2 regions of the Streptomyces sp. NPDC059201 genome follow, and region 2 is predicted to be linked to the other one. Evidence: predicted binding sites of a transcription regulator. Region 2 holds the regulator's gene; the other holds the start of a gene.
The links. Region 2 encodes HspR, which represses chaperone genes until heat shock. Its sites were predicted from a motif close to TTGAGNNNNNNNNNCTCAA; they were not measured.
Positions count from the first base shown of each region.

Region 1 (7,149 bases), on a different contig from region 2:
GGCAGCCTGCTCCTGGGCGGCCGCCGCCGCGGCTCCTCCGCCTCCTCCGCCTCCTAGGCGCCGAAGGCCCGGGCGGGAGGAGGAGGGACGGGGCGGGGCCCCGCTCACCCCTCCGGCGGCCCCCAGGGAACCCGTCCCTCCCCTCCCGCCCGCCTCGCCCCCCGGACTCCGGTCCGGGGGGCGATTTCACGCCATCTGTGCGGGGACGGGTGGAAGCCGGGACGTTCGTGGACAGCCTTCGTGAAAGCTCTGTTCGAACGGCCGTCAGCGCACACCGTCCGCCCGTGAAGGAGAGCGCTCCATGCGGAACCAGCAGCGGTGGGAATACCACCGCGGTGAAGGGCTGCGCACGTTCGGGGTGGAGGAGGAGCTCCTCCTGGTCGATCCCGAGACCGGACTCCCCCAGCCCCTCGCCGGCACCGTCACCGAGATCGCCGCCTGGCACGCCGACGCCGGGCCGCGCACCGAGGGTCCGGAACCGGCGAAGCCCGAGTTGTACTCCGAACAGCTGGAGATCGGCACCGCCCCCTGCGCCACCACCTCCCAGCTCGCCGACCAGCTGCGCCGGGCCAGGCTCGCCGCCGCCGCGGCGGCCCAGGAGGCCGGAGTGGCGGTCGCGGCGCTCGCGACCGCGCCCGTGGACTTCGGTCCGCTGCTCACCCCCGACGACCGCTACCGGCGGATCCACGACCGGTACGCCCACCTCGTCGACGAGGAGTTCGCCTGCGCCTGCCACGTCCACGTCCACCTCTCCTCGCCCGAGGAGGGCGTGGGCGTCCTGGACCGGATACGGCCCTGGCTGGCGCCACTCCTCGCGCTCAGCGCCAACTCCCCCTATTTCCAGGGCGTCGACACCGGTTACGCGAGCTGGCGCCACCAGCTGTGGCAGCGCTGGCCGATGTCCGGCCCGAGCGAGCTGTACGGGGACGTGGAGGCGTACGAGCGGACCACGGACGAGATGCTCGCCAGCGACGTGCTGGTCGACGACCACATGGTCTACTTCGACGCCCGGCTCTCCCGCCGCTACCCGACGGTGGAGATCCGGGTCGGCGACGTCTGCCTGGACCTGGAGGACACGGTCCTGCTCGCGGTGCTGAGCCGCGCGCTGGTGGAGACTGCGGCGCGGGAGTGGCGGCTGGGCCGGCTCCCCGACCCGGTCTCGACGGTCGTGCTGCGGCTGGCCGCCTGGCGGGCCAGCCGGTACGGGCTCGGCGGCGAACTGCTCGACCCGCGGAGCTGGCGGCCCCTCCCCGCCGGCGAGGTGCTGTACGCCCTGCTCGACCACGTGCGCCCCGCCCTGGAGGACGCGGGCGACCGGGAGCGCGCGGAGGCGGGCGTCAAGCGGCTCCTGGCCCGCGGCACCGGCGCGGACCTCCAACGGGCCGCCCACACCGGCGACCCCTCCCTGACCTCGGTCATCGTCGACGCCGTGCGCCGTACGACTCCGCTCTAGGCATGCGGGAGGGGCGCCCCCGGCTCCGTACCGGGGGCGCCCCTCCTCGTGTCCGCGGCGTCGGGTCTCAGGCCGCCACGGCGACCGGGACCTCCGCCGGGGCCAGGGCGATCTCCAGGACCTGGCGGACGTCGGTCACCGGGTGGACCTCCAGCTTCTCCAGGACCTCGGCGGGGACGTCGTCCAGGTCGGCCTCGTTCCGCTTGGGGATGACGACGGTGGTGATGCCGGCCCGGTGGGCGGCGAGCAGCTTCTGCTTCAGGCCGCCGATGGGCAGGACCCGGCCGGTGAGGGAGACCTCGCCGGTCATGGCCACGTCGGTGCGGACCAGCCGGCCGCTGAGCAGCGAGGCCAGCGCGGTCGTCATGGTGATGCCCGCGCTCGGGCCGTCCTTCGGGACCGCGCCCGCCGGGAAGTGGATGTGCACGCCCCGGTCCTTCAGACCGGTGACGGGCAGCTCCAGCTCCGCGCCGTGCGAGCGGAGGAAGGAGAGCGCGATCTGCGCGGACTCCTTCATCACGTCGCCCAGCTGGCCGGTGAGGGTCAGCCCGGCGGCGCCGGTCTCCGGGTCGGCGAGGGACGCCTCCACGAAGAGGACGTCGCCGCCCGCGCCGGTCACCGCGAGGCCGGTGGCCACGCCGGGGACCGCGGTACGCCGCTCGGCCGGGTCCTGCGCGGACTCGGGCACGTGGTGCGGGCGTCCGATGAGGGCCCGCAGGTCCTCGGGCGTGATCGTGAACGGCAGCTCGCGGTCGCCGAGTTCGTGCTGGGCCGCGATCTTGCGGAGCAGCCGGGCGACGGCCCGCTCCAGGGTGCGGACGCCCGCCTCGCGGGTGTACTCGCCCGCCAGCTTCCGCAGCGACGCCTCCTCCAGGACGACCTCGCCGGGCTCCAGCCCGGCCCGCTCAAGCTGCCGGGGCAGCAGGTGGTCGCGGGCGATGACGACCTTCTCGTCCTCGGTGTAGCCGTCGAGGCGGACCAGCTCCATGCGGTCGAGCAGGGCCTCGGGGATGGCTTCGAGCACGTTGGCGGTGGCGAGGAACACGACGTCGGAGAGGTCGAGTTCGACCTCCAGGTAGTGGTCGCGGAAGGTGTGGTTCTGCGCCGGGTCGAGAACTTCGAGCAGGGCCGCGGCGGGGTCGCCGCGGAAGTCGGAACCGACCTTGTCGATCTCGTCGAGGAGGACGACGGGGTTCATGGACCCGGCCTCCTTGACCGCCCGCACGATCCGGCCGGGCAGGGCGCCGACGTACGTCCTCCGGTGGCCGCGGATCTCGGCCTCGTCGCGTACGCCGCCGAGGGCGACGCGCACGAACTTCCGACCCATCGCGTGGGCGACGGACTCGGCGACTGAGGTCTTGCCGACGCCGGGCGGGCCGACGAGCGCGAGCACGGCGCCGCCGCGCCGCCCGCCGACGACGCCGAGCCCGCGCTCGGAGCGCCGCTTGCGCACGGCGAGGTACTCGGTGATGCGCTCCTTCACGTCCTCAAGGCCGGCGTGCTCGGCGTCCAGGACGGCGCGGGCGTCCTGGATGTCGTACCGGTCCTCGGTCCGCTCGTTCCACGGCAGTTCGAGGACGGTGTCGAGCCAGGTCCGGATCCAGGAGCCCTCGGGCGACTGGTCGCTGGACCGCTCCAGCTTGTCGACCTCCTTGAGCGCGGCCTCGCGGACGCTCTCGGGCAGGTCGGCGGCCTCCACGCGCGCGCGGTAGTCGTCGGACTCCTCGCCGTCCTTCTCGCCGTTGAGCTCGCGCAGCTCCTTGCGTACGGCTTCGAGCTGGCGGCGCAGCAGGAACTCGCGCTGCTGCTTGTCGACGCCCTCCTGGACGTCCTTGGCGATGGTCTCGGCGACGTCCTGCTCGGCGAGGTGCTCGCGGAGCTGGGCGGTGGCGAGCCTGAGGCGGGCGACGGGGTCGGCGGTCTCCAGGAGCGCGACCTTCTGCTCGACGCCGAGGAAGGGCGAGTACCCGGAGTTGTCGGCGAGCGCGCCGACGCCGTCGATCTGCTGGACGCGGTCGACGACCTGCCAGGCGCCGCGCTTCTTCAGCCAGCTGGTGGCGAGCGCCTTGTACTCCTTGACCAGCTCGGCCACGGAGCCGGGCAGCGGATCGGGCACGGTCTCCTCGACGACGCTCCCCTCGACCCAGAGCGCCCCGCCGGGCCCGGTCGTCCCGGCCCCGATGCGCACGCGCCCGATACCCCGGATCAGCGCGCCGGGATCCCCGTCCGACAGCCGCCCGACCTGCTCGACGATCCCGAGCACCCCGATCCCCGCGTACGTCCCGTCCACCCGCGGCACCAACAACACCCGCGGCTTCCCACTCCCCCCACGAGCAGCCGCCTGAGCCGCCTCCACAGCGGCCCGCACATCGTTGTCCGACAGATCCAGCGGCACCACCATTCCAGGCAGCACGACCTCGTCATCGAGCGGCAGCACAGGCACCGTCAGCGGCACGGACACCTCGGACTCAGAAGCCATGATCTCCCCTTCGGCAGTCAAGTTGAGCTATGCCGACTCAATGCATGTGAGCGCGTGAATGTTCCCCGGGGGGTGTTCGCTGTGAGCGATCACCCGTGGAGCCGTGCGCGGCCTGGCGCGTTCCGGCTGCGCAGGGGGCTGGGGGTGGGCATGCTCGGGGGCATGGAGAGTGGTGTGGCGCGCGGGCGCGGGCGGGTGTGGGGTGCGGTGCCGGCCGTGGCGGTGGCGGTGGTCCTGGGGGTCGGCGGGTGCGCCGAGGCCGGTGTGCCGGGTTCGGCGGATCGGGGCGGCGGGGCCACGGGGACGCACGGCACGGCGACCACGGAGCCCCGGGCCGGGGCCGTACTGGTGGAGGTGGGGGTGAGCGGGGGCTTCGCCGGGGTGGACAACCGGCTCGTCGTCCGCGAGGACGGGTCCTGGACCCTCCGGTCCCGGAACAAGGAACCGCGCGACGGGCGGATGACCCCCGAAGCGCTGGCCGAACTCCGCGCGGCCCTCACGGACCCCGCCTACGCGCGCGTGCCCGACCGGCCGTCCGGCCGGCCCGTCGCCGACGGCTTCCAGTACTCCGTGACGTACGACGACCGCGTCGTGATCGCCGACGACGGCGAACGCCCCGCCGCCCTCCAACGCGTCTTCGACGCCCTCCCCGAGGGCGGCCCCCCGACCTCCCCGTGAACGGCGGGCCGGCGGGCGCGGGCTAGTCCGCCGTCGCGCGGATCGACTCGTACTGGCGTTGCAGGTAGGCCCGTACGCGGGTGGGCATGTCCATGGAGTCCGGGGCCAGGGCCCACTGGATCTGGAGGCCGTCCATGACGGCGAGGTACTCCTGGGCGATGCCCTGGCAGTCGAGGCCAGGGCGGAGTTCGCCGCGCCGGACGGCGTCCTCCAGGCGGTCGACGCTGTGGGCGAGCACGCGCGCGTACCGCTCCTTGAAGTACGCGTGGGCGGGGTGGCCGACGTTCCCGGACTCGCCGACGAGGACGTTGAACATGCGGACGATGCCGGGGCGCCGGGTGTTGTCCTCGATCAGCCGGACCAGCGCGTCGAGGAACGCCGCGTACGACTCCAGCTCGGTGCTGAAGAGGCGCTCGACGTCATGCTCCTCGCTCTGCGCCAGGACCGAGAGGAGGAGGTCCTCCTTGCTGCGGAAGTGGTGCAGCAGGCCGCCCTGGGTGATGCCGCAGTCGTGGGCGATGCGGGCGAGGGAGGAGGCGTGGAACCCCCACTTCCCGAAGTGCTCGACGGCGGTGTCCAGGATCAGCCGACGGCGGGCGTCACCGACGGCATAGCTGCCGCGACCTGCGCTTTTGGCGGTCGCGGTGACCTTCTTCTCCGGCATGCGGCCACCTTAGCCGCGCCGCGTAACCCACCCCCTCACCCTGTGATCCAGCTCACATATGACAAACCTAGTACCCACTCGGTTTTCGCGCTTAGCCTGAGCCCCGTCGAGAGCGGCGCCGCACCCGGCGGAGCCCCGCACGGGCCCCGGGAGCGCGGTACGCCGACCCCGTGAACCCGTCCGCTCGGTCACGAAAGGTCAGGTACGGACGCGATGCACCCCTATCAGGACGCCGGTCGCCCCGTGGACGAGCGCGTCGAGGACCTCCTCGCCCGGATGACTCCGGAGGAGAAGGCCGGACAGCTCTTCCACACGATCCTGACGATGAACCCGGACGGCACCCCCGTCACCGAGCCCGACGCCGCGCTCTCCCGGTTCACCACCCCGGAACTCATCGCCGGACGCGGCCTCACCCACTTCAACCTCCTCGGCAGCCACGGCGCCCGCGAGATGGCCCAGTGGCACAACGCGATCCAGGAGCTCGCGGCCGGCACCCGGCTCGGCATCCCGGTCAGCCTCTCCACCGACCCGCGCCACGCCTTCACCGACAACATCGGCGCCTCCTTCAACTCCGGCGCCTTCTCCGCCTGGCCCGAGGCCCTCGGCCTCGCCGCCGTCCGCGATCCGGAGCTGGTCTTCCGCTTCGCCGACACCGTCCGCCGCGAGTACCTCTCCGTCGGCTTCCGCACCGCGCTCCACCCGCAGATCGACCTCGCGACCGAGCCCCGCTGGTCCCGCCAGTCCGGCACCTTCGGCTCCGACGCCAAGCTGACCGGCGAGCTGGTGGAGGCGTACGTCCGCGGCCTCCAGGGCGAGACGCTCGGCCCGGACTCGGTGGCCGCGATGGTCAAGCACTTCCCGGGCGGCGGCCCGCAGAAGGACGGCGAGGACCCGCACTTCCCGCACGGCAAGGAGCAGGTCTACCCGGGCGGCCTGCGCGACCTGCACCTGGAGCCCTTCAGGGCCGCGATCGCCGCCGGCTGCTCGCAGATGATGCCGTACTACGGACAGCCGATCGGCACCGACTGGGAGGAGGTCGGATTCGGCTTCAACAAGGGCGTCATCACCGGCCTGCTCCGCGAGGAACTCGGCTTCGGCGGGATCGTCTGCGCCGACTGGGGCCTCCTCACCGACTCGGTGATCTTCGGCGAGCCGCACGAGGCCCGCGCCTGGGGCGTCGAGCACCTGAGCGTCGCCGAACGGACCGCGAAGGCGCTGGACGCGGGCGTGGACCAGTTCGGCGGCGAGCAGTGCCCCGAGGTGATCGTGGAGCTGATGGCCTCCGGCCGGATCCCCGAGGCCCGCGTCGACGCCTCCGTACGCCGCCTGCTGCGCGAGAAGTTCCTGCTCGGCCTCTTCGACGAGCGGCGGTACGTCGACCCCGACGAGGCCGCCGAGACCGTCGGCCGCACCGACTTCACCGCCGCCGGCGCCGCCGCGCAGCGCCGCTCGCTGACCGTCCTCACCAGCGGCCCCCTGCCGCTCTCCGGCCGCCCCCGGCTGTACGTCGAGGGCGTCGACCCCGAGATCGCGGCGGCGTACGGCGAGGTCGTCGCCGCCCCGGAAGAGGCCGACCTCGCCGTCCTCCGCCTCCGCACCCCCTACGAGGACCGCCCCGGCCGCTTCGAGTCCTTCTTCCACTCCGGCACCCTCGCCTTCGAGGAACCGGAACTCGGCCGCATCCTCGCCCTGCTGGCCACAGTCCCCACCGTCGTCTGCGTCAACCTGGAACGCCCCGCCGTCCTCCCCGAGATCGCCACCCAAGCCGCCGCCCTCCTCGCCGACTACGGCGCGAGCGACGCCGCCCTCCTCGATGTCGCGTTCGGCCGCGCCCGCGCGGAAGGCCGCCTCCCCTTCGAACTCCCGCGCTCGATG
Region 1 is NZ_JBHZBB010000008.1:415,318-422,466, forward strand. Features, by position in the region: gene ACFXMG_RS26270 (lytic polysaccharide monooxygenase) at 1-57, shown strand, start outside; gene ACFXMG_RS26275 (glutamate--cysteine ligase) at 302-1,453, shown strand; gene lon (endopeptidase La) at 1,521-3,932, opposite strand; gene ACFXMG_RS26285 (hypothetical protein) at 4,095-4,610, shown strand; gene ACFXMG_RS26290 (TetR/AcrR family transcriptional regulator) at 4,633-5,274, opposite strand; gene ACFXMG_RS26295 (glycoside hydrolase family 3 protein) at 5,488-7,149, shown strand, end outside.
Region 1: the regulator HspR is predicted to act here: its motif matches at 3,955-3,973, upstream of lon (endopeptidase La).

Region 2 (7,149 bases):
GTGCGGAAGGTCAGCATCGTGAAGGTGCGGCCGCGCAGCCCCGCCACCGTGCGGCGGCGCAGGGCGGGGCCCTCCTGGGCGAGGGAGAGCAGGAGGGCGGACGCGCCGAAGAGGGGGGAGAGGAGCAGCAGCAGCGCCGCGCCCGCCAGCAGGTCGAAGCCGCGCTTGAGGTCGAAGCCGCGCGCGGGGCCGGTGCCGCGCGTGGGGTCGGCGCCGCGGTGGGGGTCGAAGCCGCGTGTGGGGCCGGTGACGCGCTGGAGGTCGGTGCCGCGCTGGAGGTCGGTGCCGCGCGTGAGGTCGACGCTCGGTTGGTTCGCCGTCATGCCCCGGACCCCTTCGGCTGAGATCATGGGATGTTCGTGGGATATGCCTGCTTTGCCCGGCAAAGGGCATCAGGACTCTGCCATCTTTCGCGCCGCGCGTCAGGCATCGACGCGCGCTCTGCGTCTCTTTGAGCGAACGGACCAGCGAAGAGTTGAGTCCACTCGACTCAAGTCTGTTGACGCCCCGCGTTCCGTCATGCATCCTTGAGTCAGTTCCACTCAAGTCAGTCAGCTGGAGGAATCGAAATGGCACGTGCGGTCGGCATCGACCTGGGCACGACTAACTCCGTCGTCAGCGTTCTGGAAGGCGGCGAGCCCACCGTCATCACGAACGCGGAGGGCGCCAGGACCACGCCGTCCGTCGTCGCCTTCGCGAAGAACGGCGAGGTGCTCGTCGGCGAGGTGGCCAAGCGCCAGGCCGTCACCAACGTCGACAGGACCATCCGGTCGGTCAAGCGCCACATGGGCACCGACTGGAAGATCGACATCGACGGCAAGTCCTTCAACCCGCAGCAGATGAGCGCCTTCATCCTCCAGAAGCTGAAGCGCGACGCCGAGGCGTACCTGGGCGAGAAGGTCGTCGACGCGGTCATCACCGTCCCGGCGTACTTCAACGACTCCGAGCGCCAGGCGACCAAGGAGGCCGGCGAGATCGCGGGCCTCAACGTCCTGCGCATCGTCAACGAGCCGACCGCCGCCGCCCTGGCGTACGGCCTCGACAAGGACGACCAGACGATCCTCGTCTTCGACCTCGGTGGCGGCACCTTCGACGTGTCCCTCCTGGAGATCGGCGACGGCGTCGTCGAGGTGAAGGCCACCAACGGTGACAACCACCTCGGTGGCGACGACTGGGACCAGCGCGTCGTCGACTACCTGGTGACCCAGTTCAAGAACGGGCACGGCGTCGACCTGTCCCTGGACAAGATGGCTCTCCAGCGTCTCCGCGAGGCCGCGGAGAAGGCGAAGATCGAGCTGTCGTCCTCGACCGAGACGTCGATCAACCTGCCGTACATCACGGCCTCCGCCGAGGGCCCGCTGCACCTGGACGAGAAGCTCACGCGCGCCCAGTTCCAGCAGCTCACGTCCGACCTGCTCGACCGCTGCAAGGTGCCGTTCCACAACGTCATCAAGGACGCGGGCATCAACCTCTCCGAGATCGACCACGTCGTCCTCGTCGGTGGTTCGACCCGCATGCCGGCCGTCGCCGAGCTCGTCAAGGAGCTGACCGGCGGTCAGGACGCCAACAAGGGCGTCAACCCGGACGAGGTCGTCGCCATCGGCGCCGTCCTCCAGGCCGGTGTCCTCAAGGGTGAGGTCAAGGACGTCCTGCTCCTCGACGTGACCCCGCTGTCCCTCGGCATCGAGACCAAGGGCGGCATCATGACCAAGCTCATCGAGCGCAACACCACGATCCCGACCAAGCGGTCCGAGATCTTCACGACGGCCGAGGACAACCAGCCGTCCGTGCAGATCCAGGTCTACCAGGGCGAGCGCGAGATCGCGGCGTACAACAAGAAGCTCGGCATGTTCGAGCTGACCGGCCTCCCGCCGGCCCCGCGCGGCGTCCCGCAGATCGAGGTCGCCTTCGACATCGACGCCAACGGCATCATGCACGTGACCGCGAAGGACCTGGGCACGGGCAAGGAGCAGAAGATGACCGTCACCGGCGGCTCCTCGCTGCCGAAGGACGAGGTCGACCGGATGCGCCAGGAGGCCGAGCAGTACGCGGACGAGGACCACCGCCGCCGCGAGGCCGCCGAGTCCCGCAACCAGGGCGAGCAGCTCGTCTACCAGACCGAGAAGTTCCTCAAGGACAACGAGGACAAGGTCCCGGGCGATGTGAAGTCCGAGGTCGAGGCCGCTCTCGCCGAGCTGAAGGAGAAGCTCAAGGGCGAGGACACCGCCGAGATCCGCACGGCCACCGAGAAGGTCGCGGCCGTCTCCCAGAAGCTCGGCCAGGCCCTCTACGCCGACGCCCAGGCCGCCCAGGCCGGCGCGCCCGCCGGTGAGGCCAAGGCCGACGACGACGTGGTCGACGCCGAGATCGTCGACGACGAGCCCAAGAAGGACGGCCAGGCGTGAGCGAGGAGACCCCGGGCTTCGAGGAGAAGCCCGACGTCCCCTCCGGCGACGCCGCCGAGGCCGCCGAGTCCACCGAGGACACGGCGGCCCCGGCCGGGGACGCGAACAGCACGCAGGAGGCCGACGCCGGCCTCACCGCCGCCCTGGACCAGGCCCGCGCCGCGCTCACCGAGCGCACCGCGGACCTCCAGCGGCTCCAGGCCGAGTACCAGAACTACCGGCGCCGGGTCGAGCGGGACCGGGTCACGGTCAAGGAGATCGCCGTCGCGAGCCTCCTGTCCGACCTGCTCCCCGTCCTCGACGACGTCGGCCGGGCCCGGGACCACGGCGAGCTCGTGGGCGGCTTCAAGTCGGTCGCCGAGTCGCTGGAGACCGTCGTCGCCAAGATGGGGCTCCAGCAGTTCGGCAAGGAGGGCGAGCCCTTCGACCCGACGATCCACGAGGCCCTGATGCACTCGTACGCGCCGGACGTCACCGAGACGACCTGCGTCGCGATCCTCCAGCCGGGGTACCGGATCGGCGAGCGGACCATCCGGCCCGCCCGCGTGGCCGTCGCCGAGCCCCAGCCGGGCGCCCAGCCCGGCGGAGCGGCGAAGGCCGAGGAGTCGGAGGACTCCAACACGTCCGACAAGTCTGGCAAGTCTGACAAGTCGGCCCCGTCCGACAAGGACAGCGAGTAAGAAGCCGTACCCGTACGCGGGAGGAGGGACGTCGATGAGCACGAAGGACTTCGTCGAGAAGGACTACTACAAGGTCCTCGGCGTCCCCAAGGACGCCACCGAGGCCGAGATCAAGAAGGCGTACCGGAAGCTCGCCCGCGAGAACCATCCGGACGCCAACAAGGGCGACACCAAGGCCGAGGAGCGCTTCAAGGAGATCTCCGAGGCGAACGACGTCCTCGGTGACCCCAAGAAGCGCAAGGAGTACGACGAGGCGCGCGCGCTCTTCGGGAACGGCGGCTTCAGAGCCGGCGGGCCCGGGGGCGGCGGCTCGTTCAACTTCGACCTGGGCGACCTCTTCGGAGGCGGCGCCCAGGGCGGCGCGGGCGGCTTCGGCGGCGGCGGAGGCATCGGGGACGTCTTCGGCGGCCTGTTCAACCGCGGCGGCGGCGCGGGTGCCCGCACCCAGCCCCGGCGCGGCCAGGACATCGAGTCCGAGGTGACGCTCAGCTTCACCGAGGCCATCGAGGGCGCGACCGTGCCCCTGCGGATGTCCAGCCAGCAGCCCTGCACGGCCTGTTCGGGCACCGGCGACAAGAACGGCACCCCCCGGGTGTGCCCGACCTGCGTCGGCACCGGCCAGGTCTCGCGCGGCGGCAGCGGGTCCTTCTCGCTGACCGACCCGTGCGTGGACTGCAAGGGCCGCGGCCTGATCGCCGAGCACCCCTGCGAGGTCTGCAAGGGCTCCGGCCGGGCCAAGTCCTCGCGGACCATGCAGGTCCGGATCCCGGCGGGCGTCTCCGACGGGCAGAAGATCCGGCTGCGCGGCAAGGGCGCCCCGGGCGAGCGCGGCGGGCCGCACGGCGACCTGTTCGTCGTCGTGCACGTCGACTCCCACCCGGTCTTCGGGCGCAAGGACGACAACCTCACCGTGACCGTGCCGGTCTCCTTCACGGAGGCGGCGCTCGGCGGCGAGATCAAGGTCCCGACCCTCGGCGGCCCCGCGGTCACGCTCAAGCTGCCCGCGGGCACGCCGAACGGCCGGACCATGCGCGCCCGCGGCAAGGGCGCGGTCCGCAAGGACGGCACCCGCGGCGACCTGCTGGTGACGGTGGAGGTCGCGGTGCCGAAGGAGCTGGACGACAAGGCCCGCGAGGCCCTGGAGACCTACCGCGAGGCGACCGTCTCGACGGACCCCAGGGCGGAGCTGTTCGAGGCGGCGAAGGGAGCGTGACGCGGTGGACGGGCGCCGACGCAATCCGTACGAACTGACCGACGAGACCCCGGTGTACGTCATCTCGGTGGCGGCACAGCTGTCGGGACTGCATCCGCAGACCCTGCGCCAGTACGACCGCCTGGGCCTGGTCTCCCCGGACCGCACGGCCGGGCGGGGCCGCCGCTACTCGGCCCGCGACATCGAACTGCTCCGTCAGGTGCAGCAGTTGTCGCAGGACGAGGGCATCAACCTGGCCGGCATCAAGCGCATCATCGAGCTGGAGAACCAGGTCGCGGCGCTCCAGGCGCGGGTCGCCGAGCTCTCGTCGGCGGTCGAGGGCGCGGCGGCGGCGATGCGGCAGCGGGAGGCGCAGGTGCATGCCTCGTACCGGCGCGATCTGGTGCCGTACACCGACGTGCAGCAGGCGAGCGCGCTGGTGGTCTGGCGTCCGGCGCCGAAGCGCGGCGGCGAGTAGCCCCGCGCGAGAACACCCGAGAGGGCCCCTTCCCGACCGGGAAGGGGCCCTCTCGCGTGTCCCCCGTGCTCAGGGCGCGATGAGTTCGCCGACGATGTCGCCGAGGGTCTCCCACCAGGGCGCGGCGCCGGTGCCGAACGCGGCGGCGAGGGCGGTGCCGAGGGCGAGGTCGAGCGGGGTGGGGTCGGTGTCCGCCTCCCACTCGTCGATCACCCGCCCGTCGCCGCTGGAGCTCAGCAGGCCGAGCGCCTTCCCGTCGCGGCTGAGCCGGCTCTCCCCGTACGAGCAGGGCACGAGCCGGTAGCGGAGGCCGCCGGTGCGGACGTCCACCCGGTACGAGCGCCGCAGCAGCCGCCCCCGGGACGGCCGGATCACGGCGGGCGCGCCGTCGACGGTGAGGGTCAGCAGAGCGCCCTTGCGCGTGCCGATGGGCGTGTGGGCGTCGGCGGGCGTCCCCGGGGCCCGTACGAGCTCCACGACGGGCAGCCCGTCCCCGGAGACCCGGAGGGTGCCGGCGGGTCCGTCGAGCGCGATGAGCACCGTAGGCGCGTCGGAGGGCGTGTCAGATGGTGTGTGCACGATGGTCATTCGCCCCGTTCGAGAATGCCGGACCGGGCGATCAGGTACCCGAGCTGCGCCCGGCTCCCACTCCCCAGCGTGGCCGCCAACTTCGCGATGTGCGCCCGACAGGTCCGCACGTTCATCCCGAGCCGGCGCGCGATGGCCTCGTCGACGTGGCCTTCGACGAGGAGGCGGGCTATGGAGCGCTGGACGCCGCTGATGCCGCTGAGGTGCGGCTGGTAGGTGACGGGCGCGTCCAGCGGTGTGGCCTGGAGCCAGAACTGGTCGAAGACCCCGCCGAGGTACTCCACGAGCCCCTGGTGGCGGAGTTCGAGGGCGATGGTGCGGTCGCGGCTGGCCGGGACGAAGGCGACCTTGCGGTCGACGATGATGAGCCGGTCGATGATCTCCTCAAGGGTCCGGACCTCGACCTCGGGGCCGATGCGCTCCAAGTACGCCAGGGTGATGGGCTGGTGGCGCGCGGTGTGCTGGTAGAGCGTGCGCATCTTGATGCCGCGGCCGAGCAACGGCCGTACCCGGCGCAGGGCTTCACCGAAGGTGTGGGCGCTGCGGCCCTTGCCGGGCTGTACGGTGAGCAGCTCCGAGGAGCATTCGGCCACGGCGCGGTCCAGGCTGTCGTTGATCCGCTCCATCCCCTCGAGGACGGTGATGGCGTGGGTCATCGAGGGGTCGCGGGTGCCGAGGGCCATGAAGGGTTCGAAGGTGTCGGCGAGGGTGAGGGTCAGCCGCCGGCGCTCCTGGATCTCCTTCTCCAGCGGGTCGAGGAGCCGGGCGAGGGCGGCCGCCGGGGCGACGGGGCGGAGCCATTCGGCGTCGTCGGGATCCGGGCGCAGCAGGTCCAGCTCCATGAGGCAGGGAGCGGACGAGATCTCGGAACGGGCGACCCGGCCTTCTCGGAGGGCTTCCGAGTAGAGCCGAGTGCCCGGTTCGCACAGGTCTGCGTGCGTGTGAGAATGCACCTTTTTAGTAGGTTCTATTCGCATACGTACACCCCCAGGCTCTTGCATTACAGGAACATGATGCATTGGGCGAGTGGTGGAAACGGGAGGAGTGAGCGATCGTCGTGACTTGCGGGGGAGCAGGTAGTTACACACCTTCGAGTGAGGTTGCTCGGTCATGTCCAAGAAGCTCATACGCACCGTAGTCGGTGTCGCGCTGGTGGCTGCTGCAGCTGTGGGCGCGGTCTCGGTGACCCAGGACCCGGGGTGGGGTTCGCAGCCGAAGGTCGTCCTGGCGGACCCGGGTTGGGGTCTGCGGCAGGCGGCGGTCGCCGATCCCGGATGGGGCGCGGCGCCGGCGGCCGACCCTGGATGGGGGTCCGTGAGGGCATGACGGTTCCCGAAGACCCTCGTTTCCGCCGTGAGATGGCGAGTGCTTACCGGTCCGGGTGGCACTTCATCGACCTCGTCACCGCGGTGCCGCGCCGTGGCGAGTCGTTGAAGGTCACCCTCTTCGGCGAGCCGATCGTGGTCGTCCGTGGAGACGATGAGGACATTCGAGCCTATCGCTGCCTCCGCCGCCCGCGCGGCGCCCCACAGCCCGTTCGCTGTGCCATCCGGTACGGCATGATCTTCGTCAACTTGGATCAGCGCGACCACCAGCCGGTCGAGGCGCGCTTCGAGCCCGAGACCCTCTCCGCCACCCCCCGCAGTGCCTGAGCGATTCCCCCGTCGTTGTAGATCGCTCAGGTGCTTCCCCCACACAACGGCGCCATCGCGGACCTGAAACGCGATGGCGCCGTTGTGCTTTTCCGGGGTGGTTACGCGCGGCCCATCGCCCGGGTGAGGGTGATCTCGATGACGACGCGGTCGG
Region 2 is NZ_JBHZBB010000007.1:110,600-117,748, reverse strand. Features, by position in the region: gene ACFXMG_RS22830 (sugar transferase) at 1-323, opposite strand, end outside; gene dnaK (molecular chaperone DnaK) at 570-2,405, shown strand; gene grpE (nucleotide exchange factor GrpE) at 2,402-3,085, shown strand; gene dnaJ (molecular chaperone DnaJ) at 3,120-4,298, shown strand; gene ACFXMG_RS22810 (heat shock protein transcriptional repressor HspR) at 4,303-4,755, shown strand; gene ACFXMG_RS22805 (hypothetical protein) at 4,825-5,343, opposite strand; gene ACFXMG_RS22800 (helix-turn-helix transcriptional regulator) at 5,340-6,320, opposite strand; gene ACFXMG_RS22795 ((2Fe-2S)-binding protein) at 6,666-6,995, shown strand; gene ACFXMG_RS22790 (pyridoxamine 5'-phosphate oxidase family protein) at 7,097-7,149, opposite strand, start outside.